DNA from 2 places in the Pseudoalteromonas sp. 10-33 genome. Region 1 is predicted to be linked to the other one. Evidence: predicted binding sites of a transcription regulator. Region 1 holds the regulator's gene; the other holds the start of a gene.
The links. Region 1 encodes ArgR, which controls arginine synthesis, uptake and breakdown. Its sites were predicted from a motif close to ANTGAATANNTATTCANT; they were not measured.
Positions count from the first base shown of each region.

Region 2: argC (N-acetyl-gamma-glutamyl-phosphate reductase) is a predicted target of ArgR. The motif match lies at 2,231-2,248, and genes of this name have one in related genera.

Region 1 is NZ_LOFI01000024.1:183,365-186,891, reverse strand. Features, by position in the region: gene ATS76_RS13250 (ABC transporter ATP-binding protein) at 1-960, shown strand, start outside; gene ATS76_RS13245 (Dyp-type peroxidase) at 1,008-1,907, shown strand; gene argR (transcriptional regulator ArgR) at 1,904-2,371, opposite strand; gene mdh (malate dehydrogenase) at 2,596-3,527, shown strand, end outside.
Region 2 is NZ_LOFI01000007.1:45,868-49,394, reverse strand. Features, by position in the region: gene ATS76_RS06645 (ornithine carbamoyltransferase) at 1-298, opposite strand, end outside; gene argB (acetylglutamate kinase) at 306-1,073, opposite strand; gene argC (N-acetyl-gamma-glutamyl-phosphate reductase) at 1,073-2,083, opposite strand; gene argE (acetylornithine deacetylase) at 2,305-3,450, shown strand; gene panP (pyridoxal-dependent aspartate 1-decarboxylase PanP) at 3,503-3,527, opposite strand, start outside.

The DNA of each region.
Region 1 (3,527 bases):
ATTGTGTGTTTACTAGGTGCGAGTGGCTGCGGCAAAACCACCACACTAAAAGCCATTGCAGGTTTAGTTGAGGCCAAGCAAGGAAGTGTATTTATTGATGGTAAACTTGTCAGTGATGAATCAACATTTACAGCACCAGAGTACCGAAATATAGGTATGATGTTTCAAGATTACGCGTTGTTTCCTCATTTGAGCGTAGCAGATAACATTGCGTTTGGGTTAGGTAAAATGAGCCAATCCGAAAAGCAACAACGTGTAGATGAAATGCTTCAGTTAGTGCATTTGTCGGGTTGTGCCGATAGGTTTCCTCACCAGCTTTCCGGAGGGCAGCAGCAACGTGTTGCGATTGCACGTGCATTGGCCTACAAACCTAGTTTGTTATTACTCGACGAGCCCTTTTCTAATATAGATACTCAAGTTAGGTTTGAGTTAATTGCTGATATTCGCCGCATTATTAAGGCGCAACAAGTATCAGCGGTATTTGTTACCCATTCCAAAGAAGAGGCGTTTGCTTTTTCAGACACGCTTGCCATTATGCATCGTGGAAAAGTTGCCCAACAAGGCACGCCAGAGCAGCTTTTTGCTGCTCCTAGGTCAAAGGTGGTTGCAGAGTTTCTTGGTCAAGGCATATACTTACCCGCACAAGCATTAACGGCAACTGAATATAAAACACCTTTTGGTACTGTTGAGTCTGATACGCCAGCAAGCCACCATTCATGTAGTGGTGAGTTATATGTGCGGCCTCATCAAATAGAACTGGTGAAAGAGTGTCAAAGTGACAAACTCAGTAAACGGGCTACAATATTAAGTCGTCGCTTTATTGGTTCTGCTCATATTTATAAAGTTGTCATAGCCGAGCAAACGCTTGAAGTTGCAGCGCAATATGGCCAATCATTTGAAATCAATGAGCAGGTTATAATAAAAATAAACCCCCACACAGTGAACTTTTTTGAATCGTAATCAAATGTTATTTACTGTGTTTATATCTGTAAAACTGAGGAATAACAATGGCGCAAGCGCAATCTGGGATTTGTGCTGAAGCAAACCTACATGGTTTGCATTTATTTTTTAATGTGTTTGATGGTCAAGACGAATCATTGCGCGCTAAACTAAAGCAAGTAAGCGCTATTGAAGAGGAGTTTAACGATCAGTTTTCAGAGTCAATGTTGTCATGTGTTGTTGCCATTGGTGCCCAATATTGGCCTCATATCCTTCCTGAATATATTCCTAGTGAGCTGCAAAGCTTTCCCAATATAAATCATTCAGATCACCAAATGAGTGTCCAACCGTGTGACTTGTTTGTGCAGGTGCGTTCCGATAGAGAAGATGTAAATCACTTATTTGCACTGCAAGTTTTAAAGCTTTTTGCACCTGATGTAGAGCTGGTGGAGCAAATTCGTAACTTTCGCTTTTTAGATGGCCGAGACTTTAACGGCTTTATTTATGGTGGCGATATGCCACATGGTAGAAAAAAAAGAGCAACCGCGTTAATTAATAAACCAGGGTGTTTTGAAGATCAGGGAAGTTATATTCATGTTCAACGCTACAAACACGACTTAACTGTTTGGCAGCATTTATCGCTCAGTGAACAAGAACTAATAATGGGCCGTACACGCCTAGATAACACGTTAATAACCCCTGCGTTAAATACGAGCCATGCCACGCGCAGTGAATTAAAAGATGAAGAAGGGCAACCCCTTTTGTTGAATCAAAGTATGCCTTATGGTGATGTTTATGAACAAGGGATGTTATGCATAAGCTGCGCAAGCACTGGGACTGCATTTGAGGCTGTATTGAATAGCCGTTTAGGTGAGGGGGAGTGTTACGACCACTGGCTTGATTTTACTCAAGCCGATATGGGGTCAGCTTTTTTTGCCCCCTCAGTTGGGTTTTTAAAGCAAATTTAAACCGTATCAAACAAAATACGTACACGTTCAAGTGTTACGTCTATTTCAGAAATTTTTGCTGGAGCAATAAATATAGTATCGTCTCCGGCAATAGTACCGAGTACACCATCGGCCTTTCCTAACGAGTCAAGTAAGCGGGCAATAAGCTGCGCAGCACCTGGGCTTGTGCGAATAATGATCATCATTTCATTATGCATAATATCAATGACTAACTGGCGTAATGGGCTTTTAGCTGTAGGCACTCCCATTTCAGCGGGGAGGCAGTAAACCATTTCTTGCTTAGCATTACGGGTACGCACAGCGCCAAACTTACTTAACATGCGTGACACTTTACTCTGGCTTATATTATCAAAGCCTTGCTCTTTAAGCGCATCAACTATTTCGCCCTGAGAGCCAAAGTTTTCTTCTTTTAAAAGAGACTTAAACGCTTTTACCAATGCTTCTTGTTTATCTTGAGGTTGCATAGTCTTTGTTCATTATTTTTATTTATGCTGTAAATACTACACAAAAATGAATAATTATGCAGCAGTTGTTTAGTCAACTTGACAGTTTGATGCGATAAACCACCAAAGTTTACAACTATGGTCGAAAATATCGCAAAATAGGCCCGATAAATTTGTTTTTAGGCGCTAATTTCATTATCTTAAGGGCCACAAGTATTTCCTACCTCAAATGACGGAGAATTCCAATGAAAGTTGCTGTATTAGGTGCTGCAGGCGGTATCGGTCAAGCATTGTCTTTACTATTAAAAACAGGCTTACCAGCTGGTTCTGAATTATCACTTTACGATGTTGCACCAGTTGTACCAGGTGTTGCTGTTGACCTATCACACATCCCAACTGATGTTAAAGTAGCAGGTTTTGGTGCAGACGATTTAAACACAGCGCTTGACGGTGCTGATATTGTTTTAATCCCAGCGGGTATGCCACGTAAACCAGGTATGGATCGTGCAGATTTATTTAACGTAAATGCCGGTATCATCAAAACACTAGCTGAAGGCATTGTAGCTAGTTGCCCTAAAGCACTTGTGGGTATCATTACTAACCCAGTAAACGGCACCGTACCTATTGTTGCTGAAGTGTTTAAAAAAGCAGGCACATACGATGCAAGCCGTGTATTTGGTATTACTACGCTTGACGTCATTCGTTCAGAAGCATTTGTTGCTGAACTTAAAGGTGTAGACGTTGCTACAGTTAAAGTACCCGTAATTGGTGGTCACTCTGGCACAACTATCCTTCCTCTTCTTTCTCAAGTTGAAGGTGTTACTTTCACTGAAGACGAAGTTGCTGCGCTTACTCCACGTATCCAAAATGCAGGTACTGAAGTAGTAAATGCTAAAGCCGGTGGTGGTTCAGCTACATTATCAATGGGTGCTGCTGCAGCACGTTTTTGTATGTCTTTAGTTAAAGGCCTACAAGGTGAAGAAGTTGTAGACTATGCATATGTTGCTGTTGAAGATGGTGATGCAGAGTATTTTGCACACCCAGTACGCTTAGGTAAAAACGGCGTTGAAGAAATTCTTTCTTACGGCGAACTTAGCGCTTTTGAAGAAAAAGCGAAAAACGACATGCTTGAGACTCTGAAAAAAGACATCAAAGAAGGTGTTGATTTCATGGCGTA
Region 2 (3,527 bases), on a different contig from region 1:
CTACAATACCGTCGGCCCACGTTGATATATTAAGAGCAAAATCTTTTACCGATTCACGTGCGCCCATAGCGCCATTTTGCTGATCTAAATAAACCGCATGACCACCTAAACGATTAATACCAATATCAAACGATAAACGTGTACGTAAGCTTTGCTTTTCAAATAGTGTAACAACTGACTTACCCGCTAGTACTTGGCTGTATTTCTCGGGATTTGCTTTTAAATCACGCGCTAGCTTTAATAAATTAAGTGCGCCTTGTTGGTCTAACTCTAGACCCGTTAAAAAATTCTCTAACATGGTAACCCTATGGTGTAATCTTTGTTCCGACATGCTCGCCTTGTAGCAAAGCAGTTAAATTTTCTGGCTTTTGCCAGCTGGAAATATACACACCGCGTCGTAAGTGTAGGGCAGCGTGAAGACTGGTCTTAACTTTGACCTCCATCCCGCCCACAATTACTCCCTCTGCAATTAAAGTCTCAATGTGTTTTGTGTCAAGGTGATGTAACGGCTGTTTATTAGCGTCAAGTACGGCCTCTACATCGGTCATAAAAATAAGCTCTGCATTTAAATTATTAGCAATAGCTGCCGCAGCCTCGTCAGCATTAACGTTGTACCAAAGTCCTTGTTCATCAAATCCTATTGAGCTAACAATAGGTAGACGCCCGACGTTTAGTAAATCGTTAATAATAGAGTCATCGTTGCTTTCGCACTTACCTACTAAACACAATGCTTTGAGCTTTTGCGATGCGGTTACGCCTGCTTCATAAAGGCTTAAGCCAACAGGCTTGTGGCCAGCAGAAATAGCTTGAGCCATTAGCTGCTTGTTTGCACACCCTGCAAGTGCACCGACTATATGCGGCATTTGTTCAGCAGGGCTAATACGTAAACCTTGATGTTTAGCACTAACAAAACCAGCCTCTTTTAACCATGTATCGACTAATGCCCCACCACCGTGCACAATTACAAAGTTATGGTTTGGCTGATTAGATAACACTTCAAATAACGCGTGAGCTGCATTTTCAGTATTGAGTACAGCACCGCCAAGCTTAATTACCCACGTTTTTTTTCTCATTAAAACGCTCCTTTTAAGCCTGTGGTATGGTTTAAACCCATAGATAAATTAATACATTGCAGAGCTTGCCCCGCAGCACCTTTAAGTAGGTTATCGATTGCCGCAACAACAATTAATTGCGAGCCTTGCTGTTGCCACCCAATATCAACGTAGGGCTGCTTTGCAACCCCTTTGATTGATGGAATTTTATTGCCTAATAAACGAATTAAAGGCTCTTTTGAAAGCACATCATAAGCCGTTGCTACTTGCCCACTTGTCACCTCAGGTTTTAGTTGCACGTAAATCGTTTCTAAAATACCGCGAGCAAAGTTACCTAAATGAGGCGTAAATAAAACCTTATGGCCCAGGTGCTGTTCTATTTCTGGTCCGTGACGATGGTTAAATAAACCATATGGCGCTAGCGATACTTCACAAAAATGAGTACCTACACTGGCTTTACGCCCTGCGCCTGTTACACCCGACACTGCATTAATAATAATTTTGTCGTCGCTTAACAAACCGGCTTGCTGTAGTGGCTTTAACGCATTGAGTGCCGCAGTAGGGTAACAACCCGCAACAGCCACTAACTTTGCATCTGCAATGGCATTGCTATTCCACTCAGCTAAACCGTATGCCGATTCATTTAATAGCTCAGGGTGCTTATGTTCAAAGCCATAATAAGTAACGTAATCGTCATTATTTGCTAGGCGGTAACCACCCGATAGGTCAAACACCTTTTTGCCCATCGCTAAAAATTGCGGCGCTAAATCTACACTTACTTTATGGTCGGTACACAGGCATACGTAATCTGTATTCGCTTTAATGTCGTCAAACGCCGATTTTGTAAGAGGAAGTAAAGGAATATCAAGTAAGCCTGAGTGTTCTGGGTATAAATCACTCAGTAATTTATGTTTGTCTAGGCTACCTTCAGATACATAACAACCTGATAAAGTTAAATTTGGATGTTTAGCAATAAGGCTTGCTAGTTCTGCGCCGCTGTAACCACTTGCGCCAATAATCACTACATTCATTATTTACTCGTTATCTTAAAATTTATTACTACTTACTTATGTGTTCGCTTACACTAGCTTAGGTGCTAATTAAGTCTTATTTATTAATGAATTTTGATTATCGTCGCATTATCTTCATGGTGTTACTTAATATATTTATGCTTAAAAAGTGAATTGATATTCATCATAAATACTTTTATATTGTTATGCAATTAAATTGAATAATTATTTTGGGAATTTTTATGTCTCTGCCTTCGTTTATTTCTATGTATCAGCAATTAATTGCAGCCCCTTCTATTAGTGCGATTGAAGACAGTCAATGTATGAGCAATAAAAGTGTTATCGAGTTACTTGCACAATGGTGTGAAACTCTTGGCTTTACGTGTGAAATAATAGAACTTGAAGGTAAAAAAGGGCGTTATAACTTATTAGCAAAACGCGGCATTGGCGATGGCGGTTTAATGCTTGCTGGGCATACCGATACAGTGCCGTTTGATGACAGCCGCTGGAATCATGATCCGTTTAAATTAACCGAACTCAATAACAAACTCTATGGTTTAGGCAGCATTGATATGAAAGGATTTTTTGCTTTTGTGCTGCAAGCTATAAGCGAGTTGGATGAAAAACAACAAACACAGCCTATTTTAATACTTGCTACCGCCGATGAAGAAACAACAATGGCAGGTGCTCAACAAATTTGTCAGCACCCAAATTTAAAACCAGCGCGCTGTATTATTGGTGAGCCTACTGATATGACACCGGTATTTACACATAAAGGCCATATGAGTACAGCTATAAGGGTCGTTGGTCGCTCTGGGCATAGCTCCGATCCCGAGCGTGGTCTAAACGCCATTGAAGTTATGCATAAAGTGACTTCAAAATTACTGATCTTGAAAGAGCAATTAAAGAATAAGTATTCACTAAATCACTTTGAAATACCTTACCCTACTTTAAATTTAGGTAATATTCATGGTGGCGACAACGCAAATAGAATATGTGGGTGTTGTGAAATGCATATTGATATGCGCCCACTGCCAGGGCTTAGCGTGCAAGAGTTGCAAGCTTTGCTTCTTGATGCAACAAAAGAGATTAACGAACAATATCCTAACTCAGTGAGTGTAATTGACCTGCACGACCCAATACCGGCATTTACAGGCCACACCGACAGTGCGCTAGTTCAACTTGCAGAAAAAATAGCTGGCCAAAAAGCCATTGCTGTTAATTACTGTACAGAAGCCCCGTTTATTCAACAATTAGGCTGTGAAACCATTGTTATGGGGCCGGGTTCAATTAACCAAGCGCATCAACCTGACGAATTTTTAGCAATGGAAAAAATAAAGCCCTCACAGCACATCATTAGCAATATTATAAAAGCCTGTTGCTTTTAACTAAGCAAAAAAAAGACGCGAAATAGCGTCTTTTTTATAAATGCGGCATTTACTATTTCATGTATTTGCTTAAATAC